3 regions of the Gilliamella sp. Nev3-1 genome follow, and region 2 is predicted to be linked to each of the others. Evidence: riboswitches for the same ligand, from Rfam matches in the RefSeq annotation. Region 2 holds a riboswitch; each other region holds the start of a gene.
What was found. Region 2 has a riboswitch for thiamine pyrophosphate ahead of thiM (hydroxyethylthiazole kinase). Riboswitches for the same ligand answer to the same signal wherever they lie in the genome.
Positions count from the first base shown of each region.

Region 1: it holds a riboswitch for thiamine pyrophosphate, as region 2 does, so the genes downstream of both, thiB (thiamine ABC transporter substrate binding subunit) here and thiM (hydroxyethylthiazole kinase) in region 2, are expected to answer to the same signal.
Region 3: it holds a riboswitch for thiamine pyrophosphate, as region 2 does, so the genes downstream of both, thiM (hydroxyethylthiazole kinase) here and thiM (hydroxyethylthiazole kinase) in region 2, are expected to answer to the same signal.

Region 1 covers NZ_LZHN01000059.1:50,011-55,549, reverse strand. Annotated here, with positions in the region: gene dinB (DNA polymerase IV) at 1-225, opposite strand, end outside; gene thiQ (thiamine ABC transporter ATP-binding protein ThiQ) at 968-1,672, opposite strand; gene thiP (thiamine/thiamine pyrophosphate ABC transporter permease) at 1,650-3,239, opposite strand; gene thiB (thiamine ABC transporter substrate binding subunit) at 3,254-4,258, opposite strand; TPP riboswitch at 4,299-4,409, opposite strand; gene A9G40_RS08725 (hypothetical protein) at 4,908-5,539, opposite strand, start outside.
Region 2 covers NZ_LZHN01000024.1:42,515-48,053, forward strand. Annotated here, with positions in the region: gene A9G40_RS04725 (STY0301 family protein) at 45-461, shown strand; gene thiD (bifunctional hydroxymethylpyrimidine kinase/phosphomethylpyrimidine kinase) at 534-1,328, opposite strand; gene thiE (thiamine phosphate synthase) at 1,339-1,980, opposite strand; gene thiM (hydroxyethylthiazole kinase) at 1,989-2,777, opposite strand; TPP riboswitch at 2,834-2,935, opposite strand; gene trkA (Trk system potassium transporter TrkA) at 2,975-4,336, opposite strand; gene trpS (tryptophan--tRNA ligase) at 4,445-5,440, opposite strand; gene A9G40_RS04755 (phosphoglycolate phosphatase) at 5,464-5,539, opposite strand, start outside.
Region 3 covers NZ_LZHN01000012.1:6,020-11,558, reverse strand. Annotated here, with positions in the region: gene trpS (tryptophan--tRNA ligase) at 1-1, shown strand, start outside; gene trkA (Trk system potassium transporter TrkA) at 110-1,471, shown strand; TPP riboswitch at 1,511-1,612, shown strand; gene thiM (hydroxyethylthiazole kinase) at 1,669-2,457, shown strand; gene thiE (thiamine phosphate synthase) at 2,466-3,107, shown strand; gene thiD (bifunctional hydroxymethylpyrimidine kinase/phosphomethylpyrimidine kinase) at 3,118-3,912, shown strand; gene A9G40_RS02880 (STY0301 family protein) at 3,985-4,401, opposite strand; one part of gene A9G40_RS02870 (IS3 family transposase) at 5,018-5,261, shown strand; one part of gene A9G40_RS02870 (IS3 family transposase) at 5,261-5,539, shown strand, end outside.

The DNA of each region.
Region 1 (5,539 bases), on a different contig from region 2:
CCTACCGGGTATAATTTTAAGATTGGGGCACAGTTTTATAGCTTGTGCCATTGACATTGCACTGTGCACACCATATTGGCGTGCTAAATAATTGGCAGTAGCCACCACACCGCGCTTACGAGGATCGCCCCCCACCGCAATAGGCACATTACGATAACGGGGATTATCTCTCATTTCAACAGCGGCATAAAAACAATCCATATCAACATGAATAATTTTTCGCATAAACGGTATTACGGCAAATAAAATATAACTGTATAAATATACAATATCACACCTTAAGTGGCAGTGTAAACACCGACGATAGCTACTTTTCTAATTTATCAAAATCAATTAACCCTTTTTTATCATAAGGATCACCAACCCAACGGATCGATTCATGGAAAATTTCCGATTAACTAAAATTTTTTCAGTAACATATAAGCTATCACTTAATCCAGTAAAAACTAATCATGTGTGAATTACGTTTTATGTGCTAAATTTTCGATTGACATAGTTTGATAATGGTTTGTATACGTTGATATTCACGCTAGCAATAACCAAAGCAGAAAACACAGTTCAAGTCAGTGTTTTCTCGTTTCTTACTAATATATTCTGGGATAGTATTTGATAAACATCTTCGTCGTGATCATAAATAAAAATATATAGCGGTAAAGCACAAACAAATAAGTGAAAAATAAGCTATCAGAGCTAAGTACTAACCAACTAAACTTATGGCATGTATGTCCATTTTGCATAAATAATTAATTAATGTTGTTAATAATTAAGGTAATTTAATCTAAATAGATTAATTAAACCTTAAGCGTTGACCAACAAAATAGAGATAGTGCAATTTATAAACATCTAATTAATAAATTTGTAATTAATCAATTAATCGTAATTTTTTAACTCAATAAAATCACAATTCACTTAATATTGAATAATAAAATAGGCAGGTAAAAGTGTTATTTCCAAGCTTCAACCCTTTTTAAGAATAATTAAAACCCAACATTTTTGCAATTTCGTTATGTTTAGATTGTGCAAGCTGTGTTGGTAAATCGTTAAAAACAATGTTGCCATTATCAACCACCAAACAACGTGAAAAATAATTAAGTGAATCATCAAGATAGTGTGATACCATCATTAAAGTTAAATTGAAATCATCACAAATTTGATCGACTAACGCCAACATTTCAAAACGCAGAGCTTGATCGAGCGCTGAAAATGGTTCATCTAACAATAAAACAGGGCGATGCTGAATTAAACAACGCGCTAATGCCACACGTTGCCGTTGCCCGCCTGAAAGCTGATTAGGATAACGATTGTTAAAACCTGCTAAACTAACCTTAACTAGTATATCTTCTATTGTTTGCCGTTCAGATGCATTCAGTTTTAAACAAGGTTTTATACCTAAACCAATATTTTGCTCAACGGTTAAATGGTTAAATAAATTGTTACGTTGAAATAAAATCGAAACGGGGCGTTTGCCTGGCAAGGTGCGAGTCATATTTTGATGATTAAGTAAAATTTGCCCCGAGTTTGGTAAAACAAATCCAGCAATCAAATTTAACAAGGTACTTTTACCAGCACCACTGCGTCCAATAATGACGACTTTTTCTTTTGCTGCAATTTTGATATTAAAATGCATTTTAAAATTATCGTAATGATAATTAATTTGATTTAGTTCGATCATAATCCATCACAACCAATAAACTAAAAGATAATATTAACAATAATGCGGCCGTTACGGCACTTTCTTTATAATGATAACTTGATATTTGTTCATACAAATAATACGGTAATGTGGTCACTGATTTCCCACCAAATAAAGCAATAATACCAAAATCACCCAATGATAATATTGCAGACAGAGCAAAACTCTGGATAATTAATCTTTTTAGTGCTTTATATTCAATCAAATAAAAGTGAAAAAAGCCATTAATATTAAGTGATTGACTTAATTGCCAATAGCGCGATACAACATCAAACATAGGTACAGCAAGATTTTTCAATATAAAAGGCAATGCCATTAAACCATTACATAGCATAATTAAAAGGCAAACAACGATAAAACTATGCGCAAAGGGAAATAATAATAAAAATAGACCTGATGAAAATACCATGCTGGGAATAATTAAAATTAGCGATCCAACTAACATTAATTGGTTGCTCCACTGTATTTTGTGATTAATTAACAAACGGCTATTAGTATAAAGTAATAACAATGCTAGCAACATGGCAATAGTAGCTGAGCCAAAAGCAATTAATAATGAAAACATAACTGCCTGTTGAAAAGACGCAGTTAAAAATGACCATTGAAAAAAATATCCCCCTCCAATGAGTAGGGTCATAATCGGTAGCAAAATAAATAACCCACCAGTAACAATAATAATCATATATAAAAAGGCTAAATGATTTGAAACAGGCAAACGGTAACTTTGCCTAACATAGCATGTATTAGGTTTTTGATGGTGGTTATTATTATGAGTAAATTTTTGCATCAAGCAAATAAAACAAACACAACAAATAAACTGTAAACAAGCTAAAAGCACAGCCTGAGCTAAATCTAAATCACGAATAGATTGATAAATGGCGACTTCAAATGTTGTATATTTTGGTCCACCTCCTAGCGCTAATACGATCGCAAAGCTAGAAAAACACAGCATAAAAATAAGCGCAGCCATCGGGAACAGTTGCCGACGCAGTAATGGCCACTCAATCAATTTAAAGTAAGTAAAACTTGAAAAGTTTAATTGTGCAGCTAGCTGTTTGTGTTCAACTGGTGCACTATTTAACGTTCGATAGAATAGACAGCAAGCATACGGAAAATTTAAAAATACATGTGCAAGTAAAATGCCTGTTAACCCATAAATCGATGTCATAAAAGGCACCCCAAAATAACCGAAAACAGTCGCTAATAAGCCCTGTTTACCATAAACCGACAACAACCCAGTGACTACAACAAGTGTCGGTAAAATAAAGGTAATTGGCATAATGCGCAATAATAATCTTTTACCTAAAAAATCAATCATCGACAAAGCTTTAGCCATGATAATTGCCAATAATACAGATAATAAAGTCGATAATGTTGCTTGAAATAAAGTTATCCAAATAACATGTAATAAATACTCATCAAAATAGACGACTAAATTATTAAATTTAATCGCAGTCAAACAAAGCGCAAAGAGTGCTGCGCCTAATATCATTAAGATCAGGCTAGCAGCGCTAATTCCTGGGAGTAATATTCTTAACTTCGACATTAGGTAAAATAAAACTACTTGCTAATGGCAGACTGCCATTCTCGTACCCACGTTTTTTGATTATGTTCAACTTGCTTTGCATCAAACTCAAGCGCTTTATTTATAGGCTTAACTTGCTTAAAAGCTTCAGGTAACGATGTATTAATAATAGGGTACATGGTATTTTTCTCAGCAAATTGACGTTGCACATCGGGGGTCAATAAATATTGCAAAAAAGCCCGTGCTAATTCGGGTTGCTGACTATATTTAGTAATACCAGCAACTTCAACTTGACGATAATGCCCTTCATCAAAAATAGCCGCAGCATAACGATAATCATTATCATTCATAATATGAGCAACAGGTGAAGTGCTATAGCTAAGCACAAAATCAGCTTCACCCTTTAAAAATAGCCCATAAGCTTCACTCCAGCCCTTAGTTACTGTCACGGTGTTTTTAGCTATTTTTTGCCATGCTGATGAGGCATCATCACCATAAATATTCTTTATCCAAAATAATAAACCTAACCCCGGAGTGCTGGTTCTAGGATCTTGATAGATAATCTTCCAGTTGGCTTTATTATCAACTAATTCATGCATAGAGCGTGGTGGATTGCTGATTTTTTGTTGATTATAAATAAAAGCAAAATAGCCAAAATCATAAGGCACAAAATCATCATCCCACCAGTTGGTATTTAAATTATCGGGTTTATTGATTTGGTGAGGAATAACAATATTGGCTTGTTTAGCCTGTTCTAAAAGATTATTGTCTAATCCCAAAACAACATCGGCATTGGTCTTATCGCCCTCAAGACGCATTCGATTTAAAATCGATACGCCATCGCCTAATGTAACAATCTCAACTTCGCAACCACACTGCGCTTCAAATCCCTTTTCAATTTCCCGCCCTGGCCCCCACTCAGAAATAAAAGAGTTGTAGCTATACACAATCAAGGTAGGTTTTATGTTGGTAGCATTTGCAATATTTGCCATAAAAAGTGCAGATAATACCAAAGATAATAACAATTTTTTACAAAACATTTTGCCTCCAAAATAGCAAATAAAAGACAAAAGGTTTGAGTAGGTATAATAACTCAAATCCCTCCGCTGGCATGATCCAGTTCAGGTTCGACGGGTTACGCTAATCTAACGCTAACATTCTCAGCCCCACTGGGCACCCCGTTGAGAACATTGACTAGTGTAGTGTTTAGGATTATGTTTGTAAACAACCAAGCAAATAAAGCATTGTGAGCGAAACAACAAGAAATTAAAATAACCATTGATTTTATTGTTTTTTTTTATGATTTTGCTTTAAAACAAAAAAGACACTTACTACGCTGAATGCTCGAAAACGAATCGATATCAATTTTTCATCAGCTTATCCATAACGTAACAAGCTACGGTGGTGTTAACACTTTCTAACTCTGAATAAATAATAATAACCTTTGGCTTTTATAAAATGTGAATGCGCTATCAATAAAAAAACAGTCAGAAAAAGGATTGATTTTATTGATGTTTAAATAATACTTTTACGCCAGCATTAAAAACATATGCTGACTGTACAAACGCACTTAACGTTAGCTCGCTTGGCGACTTAAACTAACTAACGTTGAGCATTATGCGTTAACAGCTTTACCTTTTATTTATGTCAAGTTGCATATTCTTTTATATAAGAATTAAGAAGTCAGTATTAAGGGTGAACGCACATACCATAATTGATACTAGAAACAAAATTTGAATTTGGATTTTTTACTTTACCATAGCCCGAGTCTACGAAGAAATCGCTATCGCTAGTCCAGTAGAGGTCGTTCTTGAAGCCGGCATTACTAAGCAAAGACCCCCACTCGGTTATAAAGCCAGCATCAACATGACGTAATAACGTATTATAATCTGATGATTGGGGTAAGGCACCATCTATTCCATTTCTACAAGGAAAATCGTCGCGAGGGCGAGGGTTGGGACGACACTTCGCATTGGTCAGATCTTCTACTTTTGGCATACGATAATTTATCGCACTACACCATGCGGTTTGCTCTGATTGGTTACCTTCTCTACCACCACGGTGGACAAACCAGTGCTTCAACACAAAACCATATTTTACAATCTCTTCATTATGTCTATTTCTACCCACTAATTCAAATGTTTGTGGTAAACTTGGCTTAGAGACTGGAACTGGATTATCAGAATTTATCTGAGTATCATCGGCAAATGGACCGTTTAAAGTGACGCGTACAAATACTTTTGCTTCTAACTGTGGTTCACAGGGAATCACACTCACACTCGAACAAGCTTCATGAACCCAAGAATCATTCGCTGTTATTT
Region 2 (5,539 bases):
AATATGAAAAGGAAAATATTGAGTGTTACTCTAGCTATTATGGCTTGGTTTGGTGCAGTTTTTTTGTTAATGCCTATCAAATTGATTGCCCACAAAACATCAAGGCTAAAGAAGAAGTTGAAAACAGGCCTAATGGGTGGGAGGTTTCTGATGATATAAATAGTTTAACTATATCGTTTAGTAGCATGATTGTTTATCACGGTAAGCCTTCTAGAAAGGTCAGTTTAAAACCAGCAAAAGGATGGGTTGAAGGTAAGAAACATGAGTTAATATGGGAAGTCGATTTTAAAGCTGATGTTGAACCTTATTATGTTAGTTGCTCTTATAATGGCAGTAGAATTGAGCTAATAAAAAAAATTGATTTATCAATGAAAAGTTGTTGGGCTGATTATTTTGAAGATGAACAAGGAAAAAAAGGAACACTTACCTGTAGCACAAGTGAAGCAAAAGATTTGCATTAGTTGAAATATGGGATTTGTTGTTATATGTAATAGCTGACAACTTAAATCCCTTTTAGACTATTTATTGTGCTGTCACCACCAACGGTAAAAATGGTGTGTTGGGCCAATTCCGTTACCAATATTTAAATTATCAGCATGGCTAATGGCTCCTTGCAAATAATTTTTAGCCTGCATTACAGCTTCTACTAAATTATATTTGGGTAATAATGCGGCAATTGCTGCAGATAGTGTGCAACCTGTTCCGTGAGTATTTTTAGTTTGAATTCGTGGAGAAGTTATTCTTATTACATTATCTTGGGTTATCAAATAATCAGGGCTTTGACTACCTGACAAATGCCCGCCTTTCATTAAAACCGCTTTGCAACCCAATTTGAGTAATTCATCCCCTTGCTTTTGCATATCATCTTCGTTTTTGGCCTCACCACAATCAAGTAGTGCTGCTGCTTCAGGAATATTAGGAGTAACAATGGTTGCTAAGGGTAATAATAACTCACGAATAGCAGTTATGGCATCAGATTTGAGCAGGGGATGTCCTCCTTTAGCTATCATTACAGTATCTAAGACGATAGCAGGAATAGCATTTGTGATAAGAAGATGGTGAACTGCTATGACTATCTCTTTATTCATTAGCATTCCCATTTTTACACTATTAATTTGAATATCTTGATATAGCGTATTGAATTGAGCTGCAACAAATTCAGGGGTAATGGCTAATACCGCATCAACCCCTCGTGTGCTTTGTGCCGTTAATGCAGTGATAACTGACATGCCATAAGCCCCGAGTGCCGAAAAAGTTTTTAAATCGGCTTGAATTCCTGCGCCACCGCTGGGATCTGACCCAGCAATGGTTAATGCAATTGTTGTCATAATGTATGCCCTATTTAGCCTTCCTGATTTGAGTAATGAGCGATAACGTCGCTTGCTCAATATCTTGTTTACCACAAATAGCTGAAACCACAGCAACGCCGTCGATACCTGTTTGAATAACGTTAGTCACATTATTTTCATCAATACCGCCAATAGCTACAGCAGGACATTGCTTTAGTTCTATTAGTTCAATTAATTGTTCGGTTCCCAGTGCTACTGCTGCATCTTTTTTCGTTGCGGTTGGAAAGATAGGACCAATACCAATATAATCGACCTTATGCCATGGAACGCTATCAAGTTGACGTCGATTAGCGATCGAAAACCCTAACCATTTATCTCTACCAATTAATTGACGAGTAACATCAACAGGAAGATCACTTTGTCCAATATGTACACCATCGGCGTCAACCGCTAAAGCAATATCGACATGATCATTAATAAACAGTGGTACGGGTGTTTCATTCAGCGCTTCTTTCAATGCTAATGCGGCATAATACCAATCTTTACCGCTAAACTTATGTTCAGATCTTAACTGTACTGCAGTTGCCCCATTAGAAACAGCAATTTTTGTGGTATTTACCATGCCACTAATACCACCACATAATAATGGATCAAGGACTAAATAAAGAGTTAAATCTAATTGCTTTTTCATCTTGTTCCTTATTGATGCAATGAATTAAACAGAGATAGTTGATCTAGTAGTGATACCGCAAAGGTACCTAATCCTTGCTGTTTATTGGCAAGTTGACCTGCTTTTTTCATCATAAAACAAGCTGAGGCGGTAGCTGATAAAGGATCTGATGAATTGGCAATAAAAGCAGCTACCATAGCAGATAGTGCACAGCCTGTTCCTGTTACTTTTGTTAAAGCAATATCGCCACCAGTGATGCTATATAAGATGTTGCCATTAGTGATATAATCAATATCCCCCGTCATTGCAACAATCGTTTGATATTTTTGTGCAAGTGCTTTGGCTGCATGTACAGCAGATGTCGTTGAGTTTTGACCATCAGGTCCTTTCGATGATCCATTTTCACCATTTAGTACTAATATTTCTGATGCATTACCGCGTATGACTGTTGGCTTTAATGATAGTAATTGACATACAATTTCAGTTCGATAATTAAGCGCCCCCCCCACAGCGACAGGATCAAGCACCCATGGAGTTTGTGTTTGCAAAGCTTGGATTGTTGCTAACAACATACTTTTGGCTGTGCTACTGTGAATGGTGCCAATATTAATCAATAAACTATCCGCAATGGTGATAAATGACTCCACCTCTTGCTTGGCAATAACCATTGCTGGTGATGCACCAATAGCGAGTAACACATTTGCGGTAAAATTTTGCACCACATCATTTGTAATACAATGCACTAATGGGTTTTGTTGTTTTACATGATAGATAAAAGGAGTTGCTTGTACTAATTGAAATGGTTTGTTTTCTAACATATTTATTCCCTGTTATTTTAGAACTAAAATATTGGGAAGAATTTGCCAAATTAAAGCTAAGATGGCTTAGACTTCCCTACGCTGGCATAACCCAGATCAGGTTCAACGGGTAAAATCTCAGTTTTTTGTCAAAACAAAAAACACCCCGAGTCAAAATTTGTTCATCCATTATGAACTGACTATCAGTTTTTAACAAACTATTGTAATAACTTTTCAATATCTGTTATTGCCTTTCTGTCTGGCAAAAAGATGATTAGATGATCATTATCTTCTATCATCAAATCAGTATTAATAATAATCACATCTTCACCACGAACAACAGCTCCAATTGTTGCACCTGAAGGCAGTTTTAAGCCATTAATATTTTTGCCCACCAGTTTTGATGTATCATTATTGCCTTTGGCAACCACTTCGATAATTTCAGATTCGCCTTGCCTTAGCGAAACGACTTTAACCATACCAGTTTGTCTTACATGACTTAATAGTTCTGAAATGGTGGCATGTTGTGGCGATATTGCGATATCAATCACACTATCATTAATCAATTCAAGGTAGGCTTGGCGTTGAATTAGTACGATCACTTTTTTTGCGCCCATTCTTTTGGCAAGCATAGATGACATGATATTGGATTCATCGTCACCTGTGACTGCAATAAAAAGATCGGTAAGCTCAACTTGCTCTTGTGAAAGTAATTCTTGATCAGATGACTCACCATGCAACACTGTGGTATTAACCAGTTGCTCGGCAATGAGTTCGGCTCGCTCAGCATTGCGTTCAATTAACTTGACTTGGTAATCATTTTCCAAACGCTTTGCTAAAGCGACAGCAACACTACCACCACCACTAATAATGATTCGCTTATAAGGTTTTTCTAATCGTTGTAGTTCGCTGGTTACAGCTTTGATATTAACTGGTGGCGTAATAAAATACACCATATCTCCCGCTTCAACCAAGGTTGAGCCAAGCGGACGAATAAAGCGGTTTTTACGATAAATAGCAACCACTCGCGCTTCAACATGAGGTAAATGTTCTTTGAGCTCGGATAATTCACTGCCAACTAAAGCACCGCCATAATAAGCCGTTACCGCCACTAGACACACTCGGTTATCATAAAAAGAAGCAAATTGCAATGAGCCAGGGTATTGAACTAATTGACTTATATGATTGGTGATAAGATTTTCTGGGGCAATGATATGATCGATATTAATACAGTCTTTATTGAAAAAAGGATAATTTTCATCATTATATTCAGGCGCTCTAATGCGAGCCACTTTTTGTGGAATACTAAATAAGACATGACCAATTTGGCAGGCCATCATATTGACTTCATCAGAGTTAGTTACAGCAACAAGCATATCGGCCGATTCAGCGCCAGCACTTTCTAATACCTGAGGATAGGATGATTTTCCACAAATTACCTGTAAATCAAAACGCTCTTGTAGCGATTGCAATCTATCATGATCTTCATCCACCACAGTAATATCGTTTTGTTTTTCGGTAACAAGATATTCCGCAAGTGCACTACCTGTTTGTCCTGCACCAAGAATAATAATCTTCATAACTAGCCTATATATTTAGATGGCTTTAACCATTATCCATTTACTTAGTATATTAAAGCCATTGCATATCATTCATTTTTTAGTCGCAATCTGTTATTGATTTTGCAATTATACAAACCCGATTGCATCATAGACTTTTTTCAACGTTGGCTCGGCTTTTGAACGTGCTTTTTCAGCTCCATCTTGCATGATTGAAAATAGATAATGTTCATCGTCACGATACTCATGATATTTAGCTTGCAAGGTAGTTAACATATCAATGACTTGCGTTGCAACTTCTGTTTTGAGGTGACCATACATTTTACCTTCAAACTCTTTTTCAAGCTCGGCAATAGGCTTACCTGTCACACCAGTTAAAATATCAAGTAGATTTGAAACACCAACTTTATTTTTAACATCATAGCGTACTACTGGTGGCTCATCAGAATCAGTCATTGCACGTTTGATTTTCTTCTCAATATCTTTTGGATTTTCGAGTAAACCAATCACATTATTACGGTTTTCATCTGATTTGGACATTTTCTTAGTCGGCTCTTGCAATGACATAACGCGCGCACCAACCCTGGCAATGAACGGCTCGGGAACAGTAAAAATATCACCATAAAGCGCATTAAAACGCATAGCAATATCACGCGATAATTCAAGATGCTGTTTTTGATCATCACCAACAGGAACTAAGTTTGCTTGATAGAGTAAAATATCAGCAGCCATAAGTACAGGATAATCAAATAGCCCTGCATTGATATTCTCTGAATGGCGTGATGACTTATCTTTAAATTGCGTCATACGGCTAAGCTCACCAAAATAGGTGTAGCAATTTAAAGCCCAGCCTAACTCTGCATGTGCAGGCACATGCGATTGTACAAAAATAGTGCTTTTTTGCGGATCAATACCACAAGCTAAATAAAGGGCTAGTGTATCTAATGTGGCTTTACGTAATTTGTTTGGATCTTGACGTACGGTAATTGCATGCTGATTAACAATACAATAAACGCAATCATATTCGTTTTGCAAAGACACCCAATTTTTTAAAGCACCTAAGTAGTTGCCAAGTGTTAGTTCCCCTGATGGCTGAGCGCCACTAAATACAATCGGTTTACTCATAATTTCTTCCTAATTTATACTCATTATTTTTTTGCATCAGCTTTTGGCTGAGGTAGAATTGTTAATATATCTTTAAAATCGTCAAATAAAAAATCGGGA
Region 3 (5,539 bases), on a different contig from region 2:
ATTGCAAAATCAATAACAGATTGCGACTAAAAAATGAATGATATGCAATGGCTTTAATATACTAAGTAAATGGATAATGGTTAAAGCCATCTAAATATATAGGCTAGTTATGAAGATTATTATTCTTGGTGCAGGACAAACAGGTAGTGCACTTGCGGAATATCTTGTTACCGAAAAACAAAACGATATTACTGTGGTGGATGAAGATCATGATAGATTGCAATCGCTACAAGAGCGTTTTGATTTACAGGTAATTTGTGGAAAATCATCCTATCCTCAGGTATTAGAAAGTGCTGGCGCTGAATCGGCCGATATGCTTGTTGCTGTAACTAACTCTGATGAAGTCAATATGATGGCCTGCCAAATTGGTCATGTCTTATTTAGTATTCCACAAAAAGTGGCTCGCATTAGAGCGCCTGAATATAATGATGAAAATTATCCTTTTTTCAATAAAGACTGTATTAATATCGATCATATCATTGCCCCAGAAAATCTTATCACCAATCATATAAGTCAATTAGTTCAATACCCTGGCTCATTGCAATTTGCTTCTTTTTATGATAACCGAGTGTGTCTAGTGGCGGTAACGGCTTATTATGGCGGTGCTTTAGTTGGCAGTGAATTATCCGAGCTCAAAGAACATTTACCTCATGTTGAAGCGCGAGTGGTTGCTATTTATCGTAAAAACCGCTTTATTCGTCCGCTTGGCTCAACCTTGGTTGAAGCGGGAGATATGGTGTATTTTATTACGCCACCAGTTAATATCAAAGCTGTAACCAGCGAACTACAACGATTAGAAAAACCTTATAAGCGAATCATTATTAGTGGTGGTGGTAGTGTTGCTGTCGCTTTAGCAAAGCGTTTGGAAAATGATTACCAAGTCAAGTTAATTGAACGCAATGCTGAGCGAGCCGAACTCATTGCCGAGCAACTGGTTAATACCACAGTGTTGCATGGTGAGTCATCTGATCAAGAATTACTTTCACAAGAGCAAGTTGAGCTTACCGATCTTTTTATTGCAGTCACAGGTGACGATGAATCCAATATCATGTCATCTATGCTTGCCAAAAGAATGGGCGCAAAAAAAGTGATCGTACTAATTCAACGCCAAGCCTACCTTGAATTGATTAATGATAGTGTGATTGATATCGCAATATCGCCACAACATGCCACCATTTCAGAACTATTAAGTCATGTAAGACAAACTGGTATGGTTAAAGTCGTTTCGCTAAGGCAAGGCGAATCTGAAATTATCGAAGTGGTTGCCAAAGGCAATAATGATACATCAAAACTGGTGGGCAAAAATATTAATGGCTTAAAACTGCCTTCAGGTGCAACAATTGGAGCTGTTGTTCGTGGTGAAGATGTGATTATTATTAATACTGATTTGATGATAGAAGATAATGATCATCTAATCATCTTTTTGCCAGACAGAAAGGCAATAACAGATATTGAAAAGTTATTACAATAGTTTGTTAAAAACTGATAGTCAGTTCATAATGGATGAACAAATTTTGACTCGGGGTGTTTTTTGTTTTGACAAAAAACTGAGATTTTACCCGTTGAACCTGATCTGGGTTATGCCAGCGTAGGGAAGTCTAAGCCATCTTAGCTTTAATTTGGCAAATTCTTCCCAATATTTTAGTTCTAAAATAACAGGGAATAAATATGTTAGAAAACAAACCATTTCAATTAGTACAAGCAACTCCTTTTATCTATCATGTAAAACAACAAAACCCATTAGTGCATTGTATTACAAATGATGTGGTGCAAAATTTTACCGCAAATGTGTTACTCGCTATTGGTGCATCACCAGCAATGGTTATTGCCAAGCAAGAGGTGGAGTCATTTATCACCATTGCGGATAGTTTATTGATTAATATTGGCACCATTCACAGTAGCACAGCCAAAAGTATGTTGTTAGCAACAATCCAAGCTTTGCAAACACAAACTCCATGGGTGCTTGATCCTGTCGCTGTGGGGGGGGCGCTTAATTATCGAACTGAAATTGTATGTCAATTACTATCATTAAAGCCAACAGTCATACGCGGTAATGCATCAGAAATATTAGTACTAAATGGTGAAAATGGATCATCGAAAGGACCTGATGGTCAAAACTCAACGACATCTGCTGTACATGCAGCCAAAGCACTTGCACAAAAATATCAAACGATTGTTGCAATGACGGGGGATATTGATTATATCACTAATGGCAACATCTTATATAGCATCACTGGTGGCGATATTGCTTTAACAAAAGTAACAGGAACAGGCTGTGCACTATCTGCTATGGTAGCTGCTTTTATTGCCAATTCATCAGATCCTTTATCAGCTACCGCCTCAGCTTGTTTTATGATGAAAAAAGCAGGTCAACTTGCCAATAAACAGCAAGGATTAGGTACCTTTGCGGTATCACTACTAGATCAACTATCTCTGTTTAATTCATTGCATCAATAAGGAACAAGATGAAAAAGCAATTAGATTTAACTCTTTATTTAGTCCTTGATCCATTATTATGTGGTGGTATTAGTGGCATGGTAAATACCACAAAAATTGCTGTTTCTAATGGGGCAACTGCAGTACAGTTAAGATCTGAACATAAGTTTAGCGGTAAAGATTGGTATTATGCCGCATTAGCATTGAAAGAAGCGCTGAATGAAACACCCGTACCACTGTTTATTAATGATCATGTCGATATTGCTTTAGCGGTTGACGCCGATGGTGTACATATTGGACAAAGTGATCTTCCTGTTGATGTTACTCGTCAATTAATTGGTAGAGATAAATGGTTAGGGTTTTCGATCGCTAATCGACGTCAACTTGATAGCGTTCCATGGCATAAGGTCGATTATATTGGTATTGGTCCTATCTTTCCAACCGCAACGAAAAAAGATGCAGCAGTAGCACTGGGAACCGAACAATTAATTGAACTAATAGAACTAAAGCAATGTCCTGCTGTAGCTATTGGCGGTATTGATGAAAATAATGTGACTAACGTTATTCAAACAGGTATCGACGGCGTTGCTGTGGTTTCAGCTATTTGTGGTAAACAAGATATTGAGCAAGCGACGTTATCGCTCATTACTCAAATCAGGAAGGCTAAATAGGGCATACATTATGACAACAATTGCATTAACCATTGCTGGGTCAGATCCCAGCGGTGGCGCAGGAATTCAAGCCGATTTAAAAACTTTTTCGGCACTCGGGGCTTATGGCATGTCAGTTATCACTGCATTAACGGCACAAAGCACACGAGGGGTTGATGCGGTATTAGCCATTACCCCTGAATTTGTTGCAGCTCAATTCAATACGCTATATCAAGATATTCAAATTAATAGTGTAAAAATGGGAATGCTAATGAATAAAGAGATAGTCATAGCAGTTCACCATCTTCTTATCACAAATGCTATTCCTGCTATCGTCTTAGATACTGTAATGATAGCTAAAGGAGGACATCCCCTGCTCAAATCTGATGCCATAACTGCTATTCGTGAGTTATTATTACCCTTAGCAACCATTGTTACTCCTAATATTCCTGAAGCAGCAGCACTACTTGATTGTGGTGAGGCCAAAAACGAAGATGATATGCAAAAGCAAGGGGATGAATTACTCAAATTGGGTTGCAAAGCGGTTTTAATGAAAGGCGGGCATTTGTCAGGTAGTCAAAGCCCTGATTATTTGATAACCCAAGATAATGTAATAAGAATAACTTCTCCACGAATTCAAACTAAAAATACTCACGGAACAGGTTGCACACTATCTGCAGCAATTGCCGCATTATTACCCAAATATAATTTAGTAGAAGCTGTAATGCAGGCTAAAAATTATTTGCAAGGAGCCATTAGCCATGCTGATAATTTAAATATTGGTAACGGAATTGGCCCAACACACCATTTTTACCGTTGGTGGTGACAGCACAATAAATAGTCTAAAAGGGATTTAAGTTGTCAGCTATTACATATAACAACAAATCCCATATTTCAACTAATGCAAATCTTTTGCTTCACTTGTGCTACAGGTAAGTGTTCCTTTTTTTCCTTGTTCATCTTCAAAATAATCAGCCCAACAACTTTTCATTGATAAATCAATTTTTTTTATTAGCTCAATTCTACTGCCATTATAAGAGCAACTAACATAATAAGGTTCAACATCAGCTTTAAAATCGACTTCCCATATTAACTCATGTTTCTTACCTTCAACCCATCCTTTTGCTGGTTTTAAACTGACCTTTCTAGAAGGCTTACCGTGATAAACAATCATGCTACTAAACGATATAGTTAAACTATTTATATCATCAGAAACCTCCCACCCATTAGGCCTGTTTTCAACTTCTTCTTTAGCCTTGATGTTTTGTGGGCAATCAATTTGATAGGCATTAACAAAAAAACTGCACCAAACCAAGCCATAATAGCTAGAGTAACACTCAATATTTTCCTTTTCATATTATCTATCCTTCTAACAATTACCTATTAATAAAAAGATAAAAGTATTCTAAGATTTCAAAAAATCATGCTAATATCTTAAATAAAAACAATTATAATTATTTATAAGTCATTAAGCTATTTTCACCATGTTATCTAAATTAAACGAGTTTTTTATTATTTCTGTTTTGGAGTAAGTTTTTAGCAAGATAGCATAACGGAGATATCGCCAAAAAAGCTCTATACCATAAAATAAGACTCATCACTATCATACAAAACTCAAACTAAAAATATCCACGATACGGATTGCACACACTTTACCAAAATTGCAGTATTATTTCCCCAATGTAGCAATCTAGAAGAAGCCATAAAACATTTGCAAGGGGGCAATTAATTTAACCATTGGCAAACGTATTGAGCCTACACATTATTTTTATCAATGATGGTAATAAATAAATGATTAGCATTAAGTTGATTTAAGACGTTTTATATAATTCTATGAAAAGTATTATTAGAACATTAATGTAACTATCCCCTAAAATAGTACAGCAAAAAAGTAGAAAATTCTCTATGATACAAGTAAAGGGGATTTAATTATGAAAAAAATGACTGAACATCAAATCATCGCTATTTTAAAAGAAGCTGAAGCGGGTATTCCCGTTAAAGAACTGTGCCGTAAATATGGCATGGGTAATTCAACTTTCTATAAATGGCGAGAAAAATACAGCGGAATGGAAACGTCGGATATCAAACGCTTAAAGGAGCTGGAGGCTGAAAACCGCAAGCTTAAACAGATGTTTGCCGAACTGAGCTTAAGATCCCAGCTTCAGGAAGAAATCATAAAAAAGCTTTAGTGCCAACAGGGGCACGTAAAACGTGGGCACAGCAACTACAACAAAATCATTCAGTTACTATTGCTATGAGTTGTGCCATTGTTGGTTTAAGCCGTTGTGCTTACTATTATCAAGCTAAGTTACAGGATGATTCGGTGATTGTTTCGGTGTTGAATGCTATCACAGACCGGCATTTACGCTGGGGCTTTCCTAAATGTTTTAATCGTATCAGAAAGCTCGGCTATCAATGGAATCATAAACGGGTATATCGGGTGTATTGTGAAT